DNA from 2 places in the Shewanella rhizosphaerae genome. Region 2 is predicted to be linked to the other one. Evidence: predicted binding sites of a transcription regulator. Region 2 holds the regulator's gene; the other holds the start of a gene.
What was found. Region 2 encodes NrdR, which represses ribonucleotide reductase genes. Its sites were predicted from a motif close to AAACACNANATNTNGTGTTT; they were not measured.

Region 1 (10,742 bases), 1.5 Mb from region 2:
CTCCTTGATGTTGACCGGTGAGATCAGCTGTACCGGCAGGCCGCAAAGCTGAATCGCCGCTTCCATCTTGAAGCTGGTGGCGCTGCCTGCCAGTTTACCTTTCTGCTCGCGCTCTATGATGGCGACCTGATCGACCTTGTAGTCTTGCATCAGCTTACTGAAGGCGAAGTGGAACTCTTTGATCGACTCAGTGCTGGCCGAATTAGAGATGGTCAGTGAGCGAGAACGGCAATCTGGGATGTTAAAGGTCTCACCCTCATAGCTCAACAAACAGATGATGGCTTCGCCACCTTTTAACTCAACGCCACAAACTCTCATGATAACCCTAATATAAAAAAATCAATGGCGGCTATTGTAACCTTAATTGGTCCGATTGAGCACTAGTTGTTAGGTGAAAATCGCCGCTATCGTCTGCCGCTTGATTTAAATAGGGTGGCATGTGCCATAGATAACCGCCCGACACGATTAGCGTCGGGCGATATTGAATAAATATAGAATAGATGCAGAACGGGTACAGAACAGTAGAGAGCAGATAGACAAGAGATAAAGCGGGCAATAAAAAGCGGCCCTCAGTAAATACTAAGTGACCGCTAAGTGACCGCTAATCATAGGTTTTTGGCTCGGGGCCAGGCGTTAATCTTCAGGGGTATCCTGCAGTTTCGCCTTGGGCTTTCTAAGCATAGGCGCATCGCCCACATCGACGCCTGTGATGAAGCGCTTATCCCGCGGCTTCGTCGGCTTGGCTCTGCTGGCGGCTTTAGCCTTCTTAGCCTTAGGTTTCGCCTGCTGCTTACCCAGGCGCTTCTCCTGGCTCGGCTTATCTTTTAGCCCCTTAAACTTAGGCGCCAACTCCTCCAGCTCGCTGAACTCAAAGCTTTTACGCAGGAAGTTTTGTACTTGCTTGAAGTTGACCCAGTCTTTCGGGCCTACCAGGGAGATAGCATCGCCCTTGGCGCCGGCGCGGCCGGTACGACCGATACGGTGAATGTACTCTTCGGCAAACTTTGGCATGTCGAAGTTGATCACCAAGGATACGTTAAGCAGATCCAAGCCGCGGGAGGCCACGTCTGTGGTGACCAATATCTGCTGCTGACCGCGGCTGAACTGGTCCATGATCTGGTTACGCGCCGCCTGTTTCAACTCGCCGCTGAGGGAGCTGGTGCTAAAGCCCTGTTCGGCCAGCACACCAGCCAGGCGGTCGGTATCGCCACGGGTGGCGGTGAAGATGATCACCTGCTTGTGGGGCTCAAGCTGTAGCAGACGGGTGAGCAGCTGCTCCTTGTGGCTCAGGTTGTCGCACAGGTAGATCTTCTGGGCGATATCCTGGTTTTCCACATGGGAGGCGCCTATGGCCACATGCTCCGGCTCCTTGAGCAGCTCGGCGGCAATCTCGTTGATCTGACCGTGATCTAAGGTTGCCGAGAACATCAGGGTCTGGCGACGCTTGTGATCTGCGGCCTGGTTGATCGCCCTGAGCTGCTCGGCGAAGCCAAGATCCAGCATGCGGTCGGCCTCATCCAGGATAAGCAGCTCGAGTCCGTTGAGGAACAGGTGACGCTGAGCCAAATGATCCGCCAGACGGCCAGGGGTTGCCACCACGAAGTGGGGGTCTCTCGCCAAGGCCTTGGCCTGATCGTTAAAGTTCTCGCCGCCGAGGATCTTGATCGCCTTGTATTGAGTATTGGCGACCAGTAGGCGCAGCTGACTGTAGACCTGGGTGGCCAGCTCTCGGGTCGGTAGCAGAATCAATACCCTGGGATCGCGCTTGCTTAGCGCCTTGGTGGCTATGACACGCTGCATTGCTGGCAACAGGAAGGCCAGGGTCTTGCCCGAGCCCGTCTTAGACGATGCCATAAGATCTCTTCCCGATAAGCCTACGGGTATCGATTGCGTTTGGATCTCGGTCGGCGTGTCGATGCCCATATGTTCAAGGCTGGTCAGTAGACGTTTATCGAGTGAAAAATCTGAAAATTGCAATGCTGTGCTCCGAAATATAGATAGGGGCGCATTATACATCGCCGTGAGCGATTCAGCCACGACTTGCGCGCTGGCCCGTCGCCAATCAATGCTACGGCGCAGCGCTTAGATTAATTTTTATCGCTATGGGCTGTGCGGCGTCATGGTTTGGCTTATGATGAAAACTAAAGACAATAAGACGCGACTTTCTCAAGCTATTTACTTAAGTGACTAGCTCAAGCGGCTCGCGTCCCAGGGAGAGTAACAGAGAAGATGGTGAATATCGGCATTGCACTGGGTAGTGGTGCGGCAAAGGGATGGGCCCATATAGGTGTGCTAAACGAGCTGGCGAACATGGGAGTCTTCCCCAACAAGGTGGCCGGCTGTTCTATCGGCGCCGTGGTGGGCGCCGCCTATGCACAAGATAACCTTAGCGATCTAGAGGCCTGGGTGACCAGCTTTTCCAGCTGGGATGTGTTGGGCCTGATGGATCTGAGCTGGCGCAAGGGGGGGCTGATTGGCGGTGAGAAGGTGTTCGACGTGATGCAGCAGCATATCGGCAACCTGGATATCGAGCAGATGCAGATGCCCTTTGCCGCGGTGGCGACCGACCTCTATACCGGCCAGGAGATCTGGTTCAAGCAGGGTAGCCTGCGTCATGCGGTGCGAGCCTCCTGCTCCATGCCGGGGATCTTACCACCGGCGCGAGTCGGCGAGCGTTGGCTGGTGGATGGTGCCGTGGTTAACCCTGTGCCCGTATCGGTAAGCCGGGCCATGGGCGTCGACTTGGTGATTGCCGTGGATCTTAACGCCCACAGGAAGACCCGCCATCAGCAGCTGCCTGTGGCCATCTCTTCCGACGTGAAGGCGAGCCAAGCAGAGCAGGTGAAAGCCGAGAAGGAGCTGGAGAGCGGTTTCATGGATCTCCTGGCCCGGGGCCGGGATTATGTCAGCGGCCTGACCGATAAGTTTTCCCTCGGCAATCGCAGCGAGCCAGGCATGTTGGCTGTGATGTCTCAGTCGATGGATATCCTGGAGCAGCGCCACAAGCGGGTGCGCCTGATGGGGGATCCGCCGGATATTCTGATCACCCCTAACGTGATGGAGATTGGCACCATGGAGTTCCACCGCGCGGGCGAGGCGATCGAGGCGGGGCAAGAGGCGGTGAAGCAGGTGGCCCATATCATCCGCGCCCGTATCGATGAGCTTGAGCGTCACTGATAGCCTGAGTAATAGTCTAAGTAATAGTCTTTAGGCGTGAGTGCGTAGTTGTTAGCCCTTAGGCGTCAGTCCTTATAAACAGGAGTTGTTTAAATAATCACCTAGCATTCCCTAAGGCTTGTCTCTTTAGGAGTTCTGGCTAGGAGCTTTGGCCTGGTTTTTGCTGCTTGTAGGGATATTTCTCTGCAGTAGTCGAAAAATTGACAATGAATTCAATTAGCCAGGCCATTAATGCTTCACAAGCCAATCTGATTGCCAACAGCTATGGCCTAGATTCACACGGCCAAGAAGCACATGGCCCTGATACACATGGTCAGGACACACGTGATGTCGACGGCTCATCGGCCAGCGACAAGGTGACCCTGTCAAATCAAGTCTCCAAGGCGCAAACGACAGGACCAGATATCCCACAGGAGGCGGTATTTCTCTCGCCAAGGGCCGAGCGGGCACAGAAGATAGAGGCGATGGCCAAAGACTTCTTCTCCAAAGGGCAGTTTAGTATCGGCGATATTCCCAAGTTAATTCAGCGTCTACATCAGGACGGCATCTTGTCGGAAAATCAGCTAAATCGCCTGAGTCAGGCGGGCTTTGAGATCCCAAGGGGCGATGGCTCGCAGCCGTCGCTGCTCGACTTCATTGCCAGCCAGCGCGAGCAGCTCAAGGAGAGTAAACCCGATAGCGTGATGATCGCCATGCTAGATGACGCCGAGTCTGTGCTCAAGCAGATGGACAGCCTCGACACTCAGGGTTTGAACCAGAAGGCGGCGCGGGTATCGGCCCAGCTGTCGGTGTTTGTTCAAGGAGATAACGGTCTGGCGAGCAGAGACAAGGAGATGTGGCAGGCGCTTAAATCCACCATGCAATTGGCGGTCGCGTCGGGAAGTTCGCAACAGGCTTCCGGGCAATTACAGCGTTATCTGGCACTATCTAAACGAATTACGTAATTTATTCACAGCTTGTCCCATTTTTATCCCGCATCTAGCTCCCTTTGCCGACTGGGTCAAGGCAAGTTTTAACGATAAGTGGCCCAGTTGGCAGTAATCTTGTGTCACAAAATTCCATCCGCAAATTAATGATCTGGATCAAGGTACTTGAGCCTAACTTGTAGCTTAATGCGCTACATATTGTGTTCATCGTCTATATTAACACTATATATGGTGTTAATTTGGCCGTTACTTGAGGAGATATTGAACAATGCCAGTGGTTATTAAGCGGGATGGTTACCGCACGCCTTTTGACGAAACAAGGATTCGAGATGCAGTGGTTGCTGCAGCAAGTTCGGCAGGTATTGATGATGTTGCCTATGCCACCGAGGTGGCCTTACAAGTACGCCATTCGGTGGCCGAGCTCGAGCAGGTGGATATTCACGACCTGCAAGATGCGGTAGAAAATCAGTTGATGGAAGGCCCCTATAAGCAACTCGCCAGGGTCTATATCGAGTATCGCCATGATAGGGATATCCATCGTGAGTTGAGCAGCCGTCTCAACCGCGAGATCCGTGGCTTGGTGGAGCAGAGCAATGCGGCGCTGCTGAACGAGAACGCCAACAAAGACTCTAAGGTGATCCCCACCCAGCGTGATCTGCTGGCGGGCATTGTGGCCAAACACTATGCCACACGCCATATTCTGCCTAAGGATGTGGTGGCGGCCCATGAGTCGGGTGAGATCCATTATCACGATCTCGACTATGCGCCTTTCTTCCCCATGTTTAATTGTATGCTGATCGATCTGGCCGGCATGTTGACCCATGGCTTCAAGATGGGCAACGCCGAGATCGAGACCCCTAAGTCTATCTCGACTGCGACTGCGGTTACGGCGCAGATCATCGCCCAGGTGGCCAGCCATATCTATGGCGGTACCACCATCAACCGTATCGACGAGGTGCTCGCGCCTTTCGTTGCCAAGAGTTATGACAAGCACTATCAGGTCGCGCTGACTTGGGGGATCACAGATGCCAAGGCTTTTGCCACGGCGCAGACAGAGAAAGAGTGTCACGACGCCTTCCAGTCGCTGGAGTATGAGGTCAACACCCTGCACACAGCCAACGGCCAGACACCTTTTGTCACCTTCGGCTTCGGCTTGGGCACCTCCTGGGAGTCGCGCCTCATCCAGTCATCCATGATGAAGGTGCGCATGACGGGCCTGGGTAAGAACCGTAAGACGGCGGTCTTCCCTAAGCTGGTCTTCGCCATTCGCGACGGCATCAACCACAAGGCGGGCGACTGCAACTATGATATCAAGCAGATGGCACTCAAGTGTGCGTCGATGCGCATGTACCCGGATATCCTCAACTATGAGCAGGTGGAAAAGGTCACAGGCTCCTTTAAGACGCCTATGGGTTGTCGCAGCTTCCTCGGCACCTACGAGGAGGAGGGCGAGCTGGTACATGAAGGGCGTAATAACCTTGGCGTGGTCAGCTTGAACCTGCCGCGTATCGCTATCGAGGCTAAGGGCGACGAGACGCGTTTCTATCAGCTGCTGGATGAGCGTTTGGCGGTGGCCCGCCGCGCCCTGGACACGCGCATCGAGCGTCTACAAGGCGTGAAGGCTAGGGTAGCGCCAATTCTTTATATGGAAGGCGCCTGTGGCGTGCGTCTGCGCGCGGATGATGAGATCAGCGGCATCTTTAAGAATGGTCGCGCCTCTATCTCCCTGGGTTATATCGGCCTGCATGAGACCATCAATGCCCTCTATGGCAGCGAGACCCATGTATATGACAGCGAGGCCCTGCGCGGCAAGGCGCTTGCCATTATCGAGCACCTCAAGGCGGCGACCGTGCGTTGGCGCGAGGAGTCGGGCTATGGCTTTAGCCTCTACAGCACGCCGAGCGAGAACCTGTGTAGCCGCTTCTGCAAGCTGGATACAGAGGCCTTTGGGGTGATCGACGGCGTTACGGATCGCGGCTATTACACCAACAGCTTCCACCTAGATGTGGAGAAGAAGGTGAATCCCTACGATAAGTTGGATTTCGAGCAGCCCTATCCCGCGCTCACCAGTGGCGGCTTCATCTGCTACGGTGAATACCCTAACATGCAGCACAATATCGAGGCGCTGGAAGATGTGTGGGATTATAGTTACAGCCGGGTGCCTTACTATGGTACCAACACGCCGATTGACGAGTGCTACGACTGTGGCTTCACCGGCGAGTTTAGCTGTACCAGCAAGGGCTTTACCTGTCCTAAGTGTGGCAACCATGAGCCGAGCCGGGTGTCTGTGACCCGCAGGGTGTGTGGCTACCTGGGCAGCCCGGATGCCAGACCCTTCAACTATGGTAAGCAGGAAGAAGTTAAACGCCGGGTGAAGCACCTCTAATGAGCTGAGCCAAGCAGCCCTAAGTTTCGGCTGCGGGCACAAAGTGAATATAGAAAGTGAAAGAAAAGATGAAGATAGCAAGGCGCCCCGGGGCACTTGCTATCTTTGTATGAGGGGCACATGAACTATCATCAATATTTTCCTATCGACGTGGTCAATGGACCCGGCACCAGGGCGACCCTGTTTGTCTCGGGCTGCGAGCATCAGTGCCGTGGCTGCTACAACCAGTCGACCTGGAATCCTGACTCGGGCCATCTGTTCGACGAGGCTATGCTTGAGCAAGTGATTAAGGATCTCAATGATACCCGCATTGTGCGCCGCGGCCTGTCGCTCTCTGGCGGCGACCCGCTGCATCCGGGTAATCTCGATGTCATCTTGGCCTTAGTTAAACGTGTAAGGCAGGAGTGCCGGGGCAAGGATATCTGGCTGTGGACTGGCTATAGACTCGATGAACTCAGCCCGGCCCAACAAGCGGTTATCGCCCATGTGGACGTGCTGGTGGATGGCAAGTTTGAGCAGTCGCTCGCCGATCCCAGTCTGGTGTTTCGCGGGAGCAGCAATCAGGTTATTCACTATCTCACCGAAAAACGCTGAAATTAGCGGCAGATACTGCTATGGCTTGGGTGCAGCCAATGCCGGATGACTTGTTCGTACCTTCCTCATTAGTGGTATAATGTTCGCCAAACTGGCAAATGCTGCCTATTTTTATCTGAGTGGCATTTGTATATTCGCGAGATTTTTAAGGCAAGTTAATGAATTTAAAGCAAGAGTTACAGCAGTTAAACGATCGTCTCGACAAGTATCGTCGTAAATTAGATGCGGCAGAGAAGCGTGGCGATCAGGCGGTGATTTTGCAATTTAAGCAAGAGATCAATGCGGTAACTAAGCAAATTACCCATGTTAAACAGCAGCAGAGCCGTCAGTTGAACAAACGCGGCACAGAGGTGAGCGAACTTGCCTTTAGCCGTGCGCTGACCAAGGCCGAGCAGGCGGATATGGGTAAGCTCAAGCGTTCGGTGAAGGGCTTGATCGTTGTGCATCCCATGACGGCCCTTGGGCGCCAGATGGGACTGACTCAGGTGACTGGATACGCGCCTAAGGCCTTCTAGGCCATAGAGGATTTTGATGGCGGCGTGAGCGACTTCATAGCCTTGCCGCCACTCAGGGCGTATCCTTATAAGCCAAAGCGGTTGCGGTGAAGCAATAACCGATTTCATCACTCGGGTATTTCACTGTTAGGCAAAAACACATAGAATGCTCGGTCTGAGAAAGGGGAGAGTCTCTCCTCCTGGTTTTCATTTTTCGTTCGCATCTCAGACAGAGCGAGTTGTAAAGGTTATTTCATGTCGATTAAGTATGTCGCCACCTCAAAGCTTCCCACCCCTTGGGGAGTGTTTGCCATGCATGGTTTCGAAGATACAGAGACGGGCAAAGAACATGTGGCGCTCACCTTTGGCGAGTTAGATGCGAGCCAGCCCATTCTGGGCAGAATTCACTCCGAGTGTCTGACTGGCGATGCCCTGTTCAGTCTGCGCTGCGATTGTGGTTTTCAGCTACAAACCGCGATGCAAAATATCGCCGAGGCGGGTCAGGGATTTATTCTCTATCTGCGTCAGGAAGGCCGTGGTATAGGCCTTCTCAATAAGATCCGTGCCTATGAGCTGCAGGATCAAGGCGCCAATACGGTGGAAGCCAACGAGCGTCTGGGTTTTGCCGCCGATATGCGCAAATATGACATGATCAAGCCCATGCTTGAGAAGATTGGTGTGCAGCAGGTGAAGCTGATGACCAATAATCCCCGCAAGGTGAAGGCGATGAAGGAACTTGGCATCGCGGTTATCGAGCGTGTGCCACTGCAGGTGGGTAAGAATCGTTATAACGAGGCCTATCTGAAGACCAAATCGACCGAGCTGGGTCACATGATGTCTGAATATCACTTCACCGAAGAGCATCAAGACTAATCCTGCTTTTGCCGTGGCTAAGTTCACGGTATAGGCTTTGGGATAACTTCTAAATATGAGTTAGCACCGTGGTGACCTTAATGTGTCGCCACGGCCTACATGCTGGCAACTCTTCCTCTATGGATTCTATTCTCTTGGCTGAACCTGCTTCTCTTTGGCTTTAAGCAGGGCCATCAGCTGGTTGGTGGTGATGGCTATCTGATCTTGTATCTGCTTGCGCTCCAGCTCCGCCGCCTCAGAATCGTCCCCCTGCAGGGCCTGAAGCTCCAGTTGTAGCTCTTCGAGTTTCTGTTTCAATTCTTTGATCTTCTTGTCGATCTCAGACAAGTTTTCATCGTCTTCTGCTTCCTCAGTCTTGCGCGCCTTGTCAGTCTTGGCGGCTTCGCTGTTGTGCAGCGCCTTGCCGGTTGCATCGGCGAGGGCCTGCTTGCCTGCCTCAGACAGGCTGACTCTGTCACTGCTGGACAGAGTTTGTTCACTCTGGTTTGGGTCATTTGGATTTTGAGCCGCCTCGGGCGCGTTGGGATCGCGCACATCGACTGAACTTAGGCTCTGAGGGCCCAGGCTTTGGGCGCCGAAGGCGTTTATACCGTTCACATTCATCTGCTTAACCTTCCTTGTTACTTCATTAAATAGATGCAATTAAAAGTATGCCTGACGTTAGTATCGGCAGGCAGGGCAGAAGCTTAAGCGGATTTTTATGGGATTAATCTGATGAGGCTCGATTTTTTGGTGAAATCACCTGGCTTAGTCGTCAGATTTGCCCCAAATATGTTGGTTGACACCGCTGGTGCCTGAGCTTTCCGCCTCATCGCCAGTGGTGCGTTTAGGCTTGGGGGCATCTATAGGACGACTGGCATCGCCGCGTAGATGCGCCGGGATAGGCTCGCCAATCATCTTGAGGTAGAGGCGCTCCACCTTTTCCCTGGCCCACTGGGTCTTACGCAGGAACTTGAGACTGGATTTGATGGATGGGTCGTGGTTAAAGCAGCGTATGTCGATGCGTCTGCCAAGCTCTTCCCAGCCGTAGTGGTCGACGAGGTCTGTGAGTAGGGCTTCGAGTTTGATGCCGTGTAGTGGGTTATTCGCCTGAGTCATGGTGATAGCTGAGTAAAAAATTTGGCCCATTATATCAGCTTATCCAAGGCGTTTTCGATAAAAAAGGGGACCCTGAGGTCCCCTATCTAGATGATGCAATTATTGGAAGCTTAGCTGCCACGCATCGATAGTGCCTGTGTCGCGACGGGCGCTATCAACTGCCTTCAGTGTCCAGGTGCCGGCAGATTCAACGCCAGACATGTCGACTGTGTAGCTCTTGATGATGTTGTCGGCACTGCCGCCGCTGTTGTCATGTAGCACGGCTACTTGACCGCTTGGGCTGTGCAGTTCAACCTGCAGATCGCCGATGTAGGTGTGGGTAATGTTAACCGTTACCGTTACCGTGCCAGAGTCGCCGCTGCGAGCCACATCGATTGGGCTGCTGATACCCGCAGTGTTGTTGTCAGGGATCGCATAGCTGGTGTTGTTGGTATAGGTGGCTGGGCCGCCTGTGTTACCGCCAGTGCTCTGCTCTGTGTAGCTGGCTGTCAGGCTAACACCGCTAAAGTCGCTATAACCTTGAACCATCACATAGTAGGTACCCGCCTGTGGTGTGCTCACTGGGCAAGACTCGCTGTTGCCGCCTTTCCATGGACGACAGTCGTAGCTGCTCAGCGTAGGTGCCGCGCCATACTGAACGTAAAGGTCAGCGTCGCCTGTACCACCGCTCATGGCGAAGTTCAGATCGCTGGCACCGGCTGGTACGTCGATAGAGAAGTGTAGCTCGTCGCCTTTCACGCCAGTCAGGTTGGTCTTAGCCACGCCATTTTCCAGTACGTTACCACCGGTGCCTGTACCTGGATCGGTTGGGCCGTTACAAGAGGCATCTAGGTACTCTTTGGCGGCAACCGCGTTAACCAGACCGTAACCAGTCTTGTCGTCGCGACCGGCAACATCGAGATCTTCAGCCGTTGCAGTTAGCGCAGCACGCACCTGAGCGGCGCTACACTCTGGGTGGTAGCTCCACACCAGGGTTGCAACACCCGATACGTGTGGTGTCGCCATAGAGGTACCATTGTAGTACTCGTAATCTTCACCACTAGTGTTGGCTACTGTAACGTTAGTGCCTAGGTGAGCACGTAGTGCCTGACCTGTGGCGCGATCGACAGACACAGAAACCATTGGGGCTTCGTTGTTGGTGTCAACCAGGAAGGGGTTTTGCAGACCTGGCAGCGCAGTGTTACTGAACACGAT
Region 2 (10,742 bases):
GTCTCAGCCAAAGATTCACGCATCTGCGCCGACAGGGGCAGACGATCCACATCCACCACGGCGCCGACCGCCGAGCGCTTGAGGATATGACCGATATCCGAGACAAAGCCATCGGAGAGATCGATGGCGCTCGAGGCCAATCCTCTAAGCGACTGACCCGCAAGCACTCTTGGGGTGGGGAAGTAGTGGCGCTGAATAAAATATTCCCTCGCCTCCCCGTCGATATTGAGCTTATCGCCCAGAATCGCCAAGCCCACGGCCGAATCGCCGAGGGAGCCGGTCACATAGATCCAGTCGCCATTCTTGGCGCCGCCCCTTGTATGGGCCTTGCCCTCTGGCACTTGGCCATTGATGGTGATGGTGATCGACTTGGGGCCGCGGGTAGTATCGCCGCCCACCAGGGCAACGCCGTAGTACTGCGCAGCCTCATTCAGCCCCTGACTAAATTCCTCCAGCCAGGCCTCATCCACCTCAGGTAGGGTAAGGGCAAGCGTCATCCAGGCGGGCTCTGCGCCCATGGCGGCGAGATCCGACAGGTTAACCGCCAGCGCCTTGTAACCCAGGGCCTTGGCCGGCATGTCGGCGTAGAAGTGTACATTTTCAACCAGGGTGTCGCAGGAGATGGCAATCACCTTGTTCTCGGCGGGCTGGACCAGGGCGCAGTCGTCGCCGATCCCCAGGTGCACATCGCGGCGAGTCTGGCCAAGGTTAGCAAAGAAATGATCGATTAATTTAAACTCTTTCACAGTCTTAAGAACCATAGTAAGGGTTAATCAGCTAGCACACTTTTTAGCGAAGGCAACATCGAGCGAACGAAGGCGACGTCGAGGCTAAACCTGAATATAAAAAACGGCATCCTGGGACGCCGTTAATTGTATCACTTTTTAGCGACTATCTTGTCGAGAATGCCGTTAACGAACTTGTGACCATCTTCGGCCCCGAAGGCCTTGGCCAGCTCGATAGCCTCGTTGATAGCTACCTTGTAAGGCACATCCTTACGGAAGGTCAGCTCGTAGGTCGCGATGCGCAGCACCGCCTTCTCGATAGGCGAAACCTCATCGAACGGGCGCTCGAGGTGAGGCATAATCAACTCATCCAACTGAGCCGACTTGGTCGTGGTGCCAGATAGCAATTCACGGAAATAGCTAACGTCGACGCCATCGATCTTCTGCTCGGTGAGAAATTCATGCTCCACGTCGGCAACATTATTGCCGCTTAGCTGCCATGAATAGATAGCTTGTACCGCTAGACGACGGGCTTTACGGCGCTCTGAAGGTTTCATCTTGGTTCCTAATCTTACAACTGCTGTTCTAGTTCTTGCAGAACATTGACCATCTCTAGCAGACCAAGTGCCGCTTCGCCGCCCTTGTTACCCGCCTTAGTACCAGAACGCTCGATAGCTTGTTCAATGGTATCTGTGGTCAATACACCGAATGACACAGGAAGGTCGAACTCAAGCGCTATTTGAGCCAGCCCCTTGTTACACTCGCCTGCAACAAAATCAAAGTGTGGCGTACCACCACGGATCACGGCGCCCAGCGCTATGATGCCGTCAAATTTACCACTTGCCGCCACACGACGGGCTGCCAGCGGCAGCTCTACGGCACCCGGTACGCGGACAACGGTAATGTTGTCGTCGGCGACCTGACCGAAGCGCTTCAATGTATCCACCGCGCCTTCTAGCAGACTTTCAACCACGAAGCTGTTAAAACGTGAAACCACTATGGCCACTTTGGCGTTTTTCGACTCGATATTACCTTGAACTACGTTCATTTATCTTACCTAAATTAGCTTAACAAACCCGGCACGGGAAAAAAGAGGCGGTATAATACCACAGCCCACCGCGTTGATCCCCATGCAATTTAACTCAATTCGATGAATTACAAGCAGACTAGCTTATTCTGCAATATATTCAGTCACTTCTAAACCGAAACCAGACAGCGAATGATAACGCTTAGGCGAGCTGAGCAGACGCATGCTGGTCACGCCCACATCGGCCAGGATCTGCGAGCCCACACCCACTTGACGTGAGGTGCCTTGCCACTGCGCCGGCGCACCGACTTCGCCCTTGTCTTCCGCCTCGAAAGCCTTCACCTTGGCCACCAACTCTTCGTTGCTCTGCTGATGACCCAACACTACCAAGACGCCGCCTTCATCGGCGATACGCGCCATGGCTTTTTCCAGCGGCCAGCTACGCTTCTCGTCGCGCTCAGAGTGCAACAGATCGTTGAAGGTGTTTTGCAGATGCACGCGCACTAGAGCGTTAGGCTGAACTTCCCCCTTCACCAGAACATAATGCAATTGGTTATCTATGGTGTCGCGGTAGGTGATCATGTCGAACTCGCCGAAACGGGTCGGCAGCTTGCACTTGGCCTCACGCACCACGGTCGTTTCCTTGGTGTTACGGTATTCGATAAGATCGGCGATGGTGCCTATTTTGAGGCCATGCTTCTCGGCAAACACCTCAAGATCTGGACGACGCGCCATGGTGCCATCTTCGTTAAGGATCTCAACAATCACCGCCGACGGCTCATGGCCAGCCAGACGGGCCAGGTCACAACCCGCCTCGGTATGACCGGCGCGGATAAGCACCCCGCCCTCTTGGGCCATCAATGGGAAGATATGGCCTGGCTGCACAATATCCGACGGCTTAGCGTCACGGGCCACGGCGGCCTGCACGGTAACGGCTCTGTCATAGGCAGAGATGCCTGTGGTCACCCCTTCGGCCGCCTCGATAGACACGGTAAAGTTGGTGGAGAACTGGGCATTGTTGTTGCTCACCATCAGCGGCAGGTTGAGCTGCTCGCAGCGCGCCTTGGTCATGGTCTGACAGATGAGGCCACGGCCATAGGTGGCCATGAAGTTGATCGCCTCGGGCGTCACCAGGTTAGCGGCCATGATCAGGTCGCCTTCATTCTCTCTGTCTTCGTCATCCATCAAGATAACCATCTTACCCAGACGGATATCTTCGATAATCGCTTCTATGCTGTGTAGTGCCATTGTTAGACCTTGATTTATTAGAGCTTGAAATATTCTTATAGTAAGAGTTATTTAATCTGCTATTGGCTGGGATTGCCAGCGTCTATCTTAAAAAGCCGGAGCGAGCTAACAGATCCATGGTGACCTCTGAGCCTTTGGCTGGATTTTCCTCTGCCGCCTGAAAACTCAGTAGGCGCTCCAGGTGCCGGGCGATGAGATCCACCTCGATATTGACCCTGTCGCCCGCCTTCAAATCGATAAGCGTGGTTTCGCTGGCGGTATGGGGCACTATGGTCAGACGAAAACGCTCGCCGTCCACCTCGTTCACCGTCAGGCTGACACCATCTATGGTGATAGAGCCTTTGTGGGCGATATAGCGCGCCAGCCCCTTGGGGGGCGTCAGCCAAAATTCGATCGCCTTGCCGCGATACTGTCTGTCATCCACGCTGGCCACACCGTCGACATGACCGCTCACCATATGACCGCCGAGGCGGGTCGTCGGCGTCACCGCCTTTTCCAGGTTGACCTTCTGCCCCACCTGATAATGGGCAAAGCCGGTAAGGGCCACGGTTTCGGCTGAGATGTCCGCCACATAGCCGTCGGCCATCTGCTCGACTACGGTCAGACACACGCCATTGGTGGCGATACTGTCACCGAGTTTAACGTCACTTAAATCCAGCTTGCCGCTAGCCACCGTCAAGCGAATATCATCGCCGCGACGCTCAATTTTTCTCAGGCTGCCAACAGCCTCGATGATCCCAGTAAACATGACTAACTACTCTTTATCGCTCGGTAAATGATTGTGACTCAATTGAAAGGTGAGGCGTCTGTCGGCCCCGATCGCACGCTCGTCGCAAAGCTTGAGCGCGGGCAGCTGTGCCATCTCAGTATAGTCCGGCAGTGCCAGCAGGTTACGGCCATGGCCGCCTAAGATTTTCGGTGCCTGATACAGCACCAGCTCGTCCGCCAGCCCCTGTGCCATGAAGGCGCCGGCCAGGGTCGCCCCGGCCTCCACCATCACGCTGTTAAGCTGAGATCCCAGATGTTCCAGCAGCGCCTTTAGCGGCACTTGTCCATTGTCGCTCGGCAGTTGCAATTGACTCACATGCTCAGGCCAGGCGCTCGCCACGGCCACGGGATAGGGCTGACAGCTCACCAGCAACACGGGGGATTGTGTCTCAAATAGTTTTGCCTTGGCACTTAGGCGCGCACGGGAGTCGAGTACCACGCGAAGTGGCTGACGAATGTCGGCCTCGGTTAACTGCCCGGCCAGGCTGCCTAGCTCCTGATGACGTACATTCAGGCTAGGATCGTCGGCCAGCACCGTCTCTATGCCGGTCACGACGGCATCGAAACGTGCGCGCATACGCTGCACGTCACGGCGCGCCTCTGGCCCTGTGATCCACTTAGAGACGCCGTTAGAGAGCGCCGTCTTACCATCCAAGCTCGCAGCCAGCTTAATACCGACCCAAGGCAGGCCGCTGCGCATCCGCTTCATGAAGCCAGGGTTGAGGGCTGCGGCCTCTTCCTGGTGCAGACCCACTTCAACTTCAATCCCCGCATCTTGGAGCATCTTGATGCCACGGCCAGACACCTGAGGATTAGGGTCGGTGACCGCCACCACCACGCGGGCCACCTCTGCCTTGATCAGCGCCTCGGCGCAGGGCGGCGTGCGGCCATAGTGGCTACAGGGCTCCAGGGTCACGTATGCGGTGGCGCCTTTGGCCTTATCGCCCGCCATGCGCAGGGCATGCACCTCGGCGTGAGGGCCGCCGGCGGCGATATGAAATCCTTCACCCACCAGGGTATCCCCTTGGACTAATACACAGCCGACATTAGGGTTGGGACTGGTGGTGTATTGCCCCTTGCGGGCCAACTTAATGGCGCGCGCCATCATCTGGGAATCAAATTTGGACCAGGCCATGCTCATCGCCATCTCTTGAGAATAATTGGGGAAGCCCGATACGCATCGATTACGACTTACCCGCCTTGCTCTTATCGTTTTGCAACTTGGCAATCGCCTCGCCGAACTCGGAGACATCTTCGAAGGCGCGGTAAACCGAGGCGAAACGGATATAGGCCACCTTGTCGAGATTAACCAGGTGATCCATCATCAGGTTACCTATCATCTTAGAGGTCACTTCGCGTTCACCCGTGGCTCTCAGGGTCGATTTTATCTTGCTTAGCGCCTGCTCTATTTGGTCCATCGATACGGGGCGTTTCTCTACCGCCCTCAGCATGCCGCCGCGCAGCTTGTCTTCGTCGAAGGGTTGGCGGCTACCATCTTGTTTAACCACACGCGGCATCACCAGCTCGGCGCCTTCGAAGGTGGTAAATCTCTCGTGGCAAAGCAGACACTCGCGGCGACGACGTACCTGATGACCATCGGCCACCAGACGAGAATCGATCACCTTAGTGTCGGTTGCGCTGCAAAACGGACAATGCATTGAGCCTCCAGCAAATGCTAATCGGTATCTTGGGGAGCTTTCCCTTGAAATAGATACAAAAATGGCCGCTACCAATATTAAATCAGTAGCGGCCATCGGAGTTTACCCGATTTACCCCTTAAGGTTAACCGTAAACAGGGAACTTAGCGCACAATTCAAGCACCTGGTTCTTCACGCGCTCGATAGTGGCTTCGTTGTTGATGTCATCTAACACATCACAGATCCAGTTGGTCAGCTCAACAGCTTCGGCTTCTTTGAAGCCACGACGTGTGATGGCTGGCGAACCGATACGCAGGCCCGAGGTCACGAAAGGTGAACGTGGGTCGTTAGGTACTGAGTTCTTGTTTACCGTGATGTTGGCACGGCCCAGCGCCGCATCGGCATCTTTACCTGTGATATCTTTAGCTATCAGATCCAGCAGGAACAGGTGGTTTTCGGTGCCGCCAGAAACCACATCGAAACCGCGCTCAATGAAGGTGTTAGCCATCGCCTTAGCGTTAACCACTACCTGCTGTTGATATTCCTTGAACTCAGGAGACAGCGCTTCCTTGAAGGCCACCGCCTTACCGGCGATAACGTGCATCAATGGGCCGCCCTGACCACCTGGGAATACCGCAGAGTTCAGCTTCTTGTACAGGTCTTCGTCATTCGCCGCAGACAGGATGATACCGCCGCGAGGACCGGCTAGGGTCTTGTGAGTAGTAGAAGTCACCACGTGTGCGTGTGGCACAGGGTTTGGATAGACACCGGCAGCGATAAGGCCTGCAACGTGCGCCATATCGACAAACAGGTAAGCGCCAATCTTGTCGGCGATTTCACGCATGCGCGCCCAGTCGACGATACCAGAATAGGCAGAGAAACCACCGATCATCATCTTAGGCTTGTGCTCTACAGCCAGACGCTCCATCTCGTCATAGTCGATCTTGCCAGACTCGTCGATGCCGTAAGGAACTATGTTGTACAGCTTACCAGAGAAGTTTACTGGAGAGCCGTGCGTCAGGTGACCGCCGTGAGCCAGGTTCATACCCAGGACGGTATCGCCTGGTTGCAGTAGCGCCATGTAGACTGCGCTGTTAGCCTGTGAGCCGGAGTGAGGCTGAACGTTAGCATAGGTCGCACCGAAAAGTTCCTTGGCGCGTTCGATGGCCAGGTTCTCAACGATGTCGACATGTTCACAACCACCGTAGTAACGCTTGCCAGGATAGCCTTCGGCGTACTTGTTAGTCAGCTGAGAACCTTGAGCCTCCATCACGCGAGGAGAGGTGTAGTTCTCCGAGGCGATTAGCTCGATGTGCTCTTCTTGACGACGAGTCTCTTCCTGGATCGCTTGAAACAGTTGCGGATCAAAGTCAGCGATGTTCATCTCTTTTTTCAGCATTGGTCACTCCAGCTGTGAAAGTCTTATAAGGTAGGGTTGCGCGGTATTCTACAGTGCATTCGATCACAATCCCAGCATTTGCGACATGAAATTAGTTGCGATTCAGGCTGAGAAATGTTCATCAAAATGCACCTTAGGACAAAAGTGGGGTTAAGGTGGCCTGATTTGCCAAGACTCCTTTTTTGCAAGGGACAAAATGGCTGGTTTACAGCCTTTTGAACGAAAACACTGTTTTAATTACCCAACAAAAATGACGGCTCTGGGCCGTCATTTTGCATTAGTAATGGTAATCAGCAATCGTAATCAGTAATGGTAATCAGCAATCGTGATCAGTCATGGTACTCAGTAGTCGTATTCGAGTTGCAGCCAGCTGCGCTGCTCGCTGTCATCGAGGCGGCTGTAGATCCCCGGATTGTCTATGCCATGGATCTCACCGCTGCGGTCGATCCGCTCGTGGTGTAGGCTTAGAGTCAGATCCTTACTGATACCATAGCTGAGATAGATCTCATATCTGTCTCTGGCATCGTCGAAGTCCAGATCGCTGTTGTTAGGGTTCCACTGGGGGGCGCGCTCGTTCTCTTTGTCGTCGATAGAGCTCCAGCGCTGGGACTTAAGCTTCATGCCTAGTAAGAGATTACGATAGCTGGCCTCCAGTGACAGGTTAAAGGTGTGGCCCCAGGCATAGCCATATTCCCCCTCCCAGAGCACAGACTTGGTGCCCCAAAAATGCCGTCCCTGGGAGAGATAATCTTTGGTGGCGAAAGGTTTCACCATGGCAAAGTCACCAAAAAGATCGCCGCGCAGATCGATGCTGATATCTTGATTGGACCAGTTGGCCCCCATCGACAGGCCCAGCAGGTTGACCACGGCGTAGAAGTCTTCATCCAGCTCCAGCCCCAGGCTGGTGTATTCCATGCCGGTCGACGGACCGACATAGAAACTATGGGACCAGTCACTGGCGAGCCCGCCGCCTTTATGCTTGCGGCCATAGCTTGCCAGCAGCAGTTGGGTGGCCATCTGCCACTCCTCCACACCTTCCTGGGAGACCGCGGTCTCCATCATCATCTCCACCCGGCTGGGGGTGCCGCTGAGGGTGTCATATTTCCCTTCGCGACTGTCGATGGCCGCCCGCATCCCCAGCATCGCCATGGTGCTGCTAACTTCCGCCTTGTCTTTGCTGGCGTAGCGCACGCCGGTATAGACGGAGAAGCTGTCTTGGGTCTGGCTACGATCGAATCGGTTGGGACTCGGGTAACCAAACCAGCCCCGCAGCGTGCGCGAGGGGTTAAACAGATAACTCAGGCCGGTTGGCAACCAGCCCTCTTTGGCGGCCAGCATCTCGGAAAACTGAAACAGGCTCTCCCCCAGCACGGCGCCGCCCCAGGTGGTGACTATCTGATCGTTGATACTCACCACTTCCTTATACTCGGCAAACACCTCCCAGATAGTGGAGGCGGCAAAGGTGCCCAGGGTCGACTCGTAGTAGTTGAAGCCATGGTTACGAAACGCCTGATAATAGAGGGCGCCGGCGTAGGCGTGGCCCCAATTCATGCCGATATCGTTATCGTCATACTTCCAGGAGGCCCCCGTAGTCAACCTGTCATAGAAAAACTCCGCCGCATTGCCGTCGATCTCATAATCGAAATCATCTTCCATGGCCTCTGAGCCCGTCTTGTACAGCAGCTCGCCAAGCACCAGCACGGTTGAGAGTTCCAGTGTCGCGCCCCACCAATCCTTCTCGCTGGGCGCTAGCGGCAAGTCTATGGCCTCTACCGGCGCTATCTGCGCCGGCTTATCCGCTGGCCGCTGCACTTGAGACGCAGAGGCTAAGGCATACGCCAATTGGCCTTGAGCTGGCGCTTTTTGAACAGGATAGGCCTGTGCTGGCTCGGCATGGGCGGTAAGTGGCAATAACAGGCTGGCACCACCTAACAGGGAGGCGGCAATAACAGGTGATGTGGCTTTCAAGATCAATCCCTTATCTTTATCGTTATTCTTATTCTTGTGTTCTTTCTTCAACCCTTAGGGTCAAAGCTTTTAATCGATGCTCTTTATCAGAAACTGTGTTCATCCGCCCAATTCATGGCGCCTAGCATTTAGCTGTGCCCCCTTGAGCGGCTCAGGATGTTAACAATTTTTACAAGATGTCACAAAACAAAAACTTCTCATCATAGAACATGGCGGCGAGGCCAGCGAAAAGGGACCGAAAATCCGATTTAAGTTCTAAGGCGATTACAGTAGAATTGCCCCCATTGTTTCGTCAGTGAGTAAACTTTTTTATGGCTCAGTTTGTATACAGCATGCTACGCGTGGGCAAGATAGTCCCGCCGAAGAAGCAGATCCTCAAAGATATTTCCTTAAGCTTTTTCCCCGGCGCCAAGATTGGCGTATTAGGTCTTAACGGTTCGGGTAAGTCCACCCTGCTGCGCATCATGGCCGGTATCGATACCGAGATCGAGGGTGAGGCGCGTCCGATGCAGGATCTTAAGATAGGTTACCTGCCCCAGGAGCCTAAACTAGATCCTCAGCAGACAGTGCGCGAAGCGATCGAAGAAGCGGTAAGTGAGGCCAAGAACGCCCTAACCCGTCTCGATGAGGTTTACGCCCTATACGCTGAACCAGATGCCGATTTCGACGCCCTTGCCAAGGAACAGGGTGAGCTGGAAGCCATCATCCAGGCCCAGGATGCCCACAACCTGGACAACATTCTCGAGCGCGCCGCCAACGCCCTGCGTCTGCCGGACTGGGACGAAAAGATTGAGGTATTATCAGGGGGTGAGCGTCGCCGTGTGGCCATCTGTCGCCTGCTGCTTGAAAAGCCAGACATGCTGCTGCTGGACGAACCGACCAACCACTTAGACGCCGAGTCTGTCGCCTGGTTAGAGCGCTTCCTGCAAGAATACACGGGTACCGTTGTGGCCATTACCCACGATAGATACTTCCTCGACAACGCCGCCGGTTGGATCTTAGAACTCGACCGTGGCGAGGGTATCCCATGGGAAGGCAACTACTCTTCTTGGCTAGAGCAGAAAGAGGCCCGTCTGAAGCAGGAATCGGCTGCCGAAAGTGCCCGTCAGAAGACCATCGCCAAGGAACTCGAGTGGGTTCGTCAAGGTGCCAAGGGCCGTCAGTCAAAGGGCAAGGCCCGTATGGCACGTTTCGAAGAGCTGAACACCAACGACTACCAGAAACGTAACGAGACCAACGAACTGTTTATTCCGCCAGGGCCACGCCTGGGTGACAAGGTGATCGAGGTGAACAACCTGACCAAGTCCTATGGCGACCGCGTGCTGATCGACAACCTGAGCTTCAGCGTACCTAAAGGCGCCATCGTCGGTATTATCGGTGCTAACGGTGCCGGTAAGTCGACCCTGTTTAAGATGATCAGCGGCGCCGAACAGCCAGACAGCGGCAGTATCGAAGTGGGTGATACGGTTCAGATCGCCTCGGTGGAGCAGTTCCGTGATGCCATGAACGACAAGGCGACCGTATGGGAGGAGATCTCCGGCGGTCAAGATATCATGCGTATCAACAACACTGAGATCCCGAGCCGCGCCTACGTGGGCCGCTTCAACTTCCGCGGCGGCGATCAGCAAAAGATCATCGGCACCCTGTCCGGTGGTGAGCGCAACCGTGTGCACCTTGCCAAGCTGCTCCAGGCAGGCGGTAACGTGCTGCTCCTCGATGAGCCCACCAACGATCTCGACGTCGAAACCCTGCGCGCCCTGGAAGAAGCCCTGCTTGAATTCCCTGGCTGTGCCATGGTGATCTCGCATGACCGTTGGTTCCTCGACAGAATCGCCACCCACATCCTGGATTACCGCGACGAGGGTCAGGTGAACTTCTACGAGGGTAACTACACAGAATACTCGACCTGGCTGAAAGAGACTCTGGGTACGGATGTGATTGAGCCGCACCGTCTCAAGTACAAGCGCATG

Region 1: a site for NrdR is predicted at 4,321-4,340, ahead of nrdD (anaerobic ribonucleoside-triphosphate reductase). Genes of this name have one in related genera too.

The regions. Positions count from the first base shown of each region.
Region 1 is NZ_CP080420.1:2,875,216-2,885,957, reverse strand. Features, by position in the region: gene K0I63_RS12710 (DUF3010 family protein) at 1-318, opposite strand, end outside; gene K0I63_RS12705 (DEAD/DEAH box helicase) at 634-1,977, opposite strand; gene rssA (patatin-like phospholipase RssA) at 2,230-3,177, shown strand; gene K0I63_RS12695 (hypothetical protein) at 3,384-4,121, shown strand; gene nrdD (anaerobic ribonucleoside-triphosphate reductase) at 4,372-6,489, shown strand; gene nrdG (anaerobic ribonucleoside-triphosphate reductase-activating protein) at 6,610-7,083, shown strand; gene K0I63_RS12680 (YibL family ribosome-associated protein) at 7,242-7,598, shown strand; gene ribA (GTP cyclohydrolase II) at 7,833-8,450, shown strand; gene K0I63_RS12670 (hypothetical protein) at 8,577-9,053, opposite strand; gene K0I63_RS12665 (VF530 family protein) at 9,198-9,548, opposite strand; gene K0I63_RS12660 (S8 family serine peptidase) at 9,648-10,742, opposite strand, start outside.
Region 2 is NZ_CP080420.1:1,355,830-1,366,571, reverse strand. Features, by position in the region: gene thiL (thiamine-phosphate kinase) at 1-746, opposite strand, end outside; gene nusB (transcription antitermination factor NusB) at 878-1,282, opposite strand; gene ribH (6,7-dimethyl-8-ribityllumazine synthase) at 1,297-1,773, opposite strand; gene ribBA (bifunctional 3,4-dihydroxy-2-butanone-4-phosphate synthase/GTP cyclohydrolase II) at 1,897-3,000, opposite strand; gene K0I63_RS06030 (riboflavin synthase) at 3,083-3,748, opposite strand; gene ribD (bifunctional diaminohydroxyphosphoribosylaminopyrimidine deaminase/5-amino-6-(5-phosphoribosylamino)uracil reductase RibD) at 3,755-4,915, opposite strand; gene nrdR (transcriptional regulator NrdR) at 4,953-5,426, opposite strand; gene glyA (serine hydroxymethyltransferase) at 5,551-6,804, opposite strand; gene K0I63_RS06010 (DUF3943 domain-containing protein) at 7,147-8,772, opposite strand; gene ettA (energy-dependent translational throttle protein EttA) at 9,084-10,742, shown strand, end outside.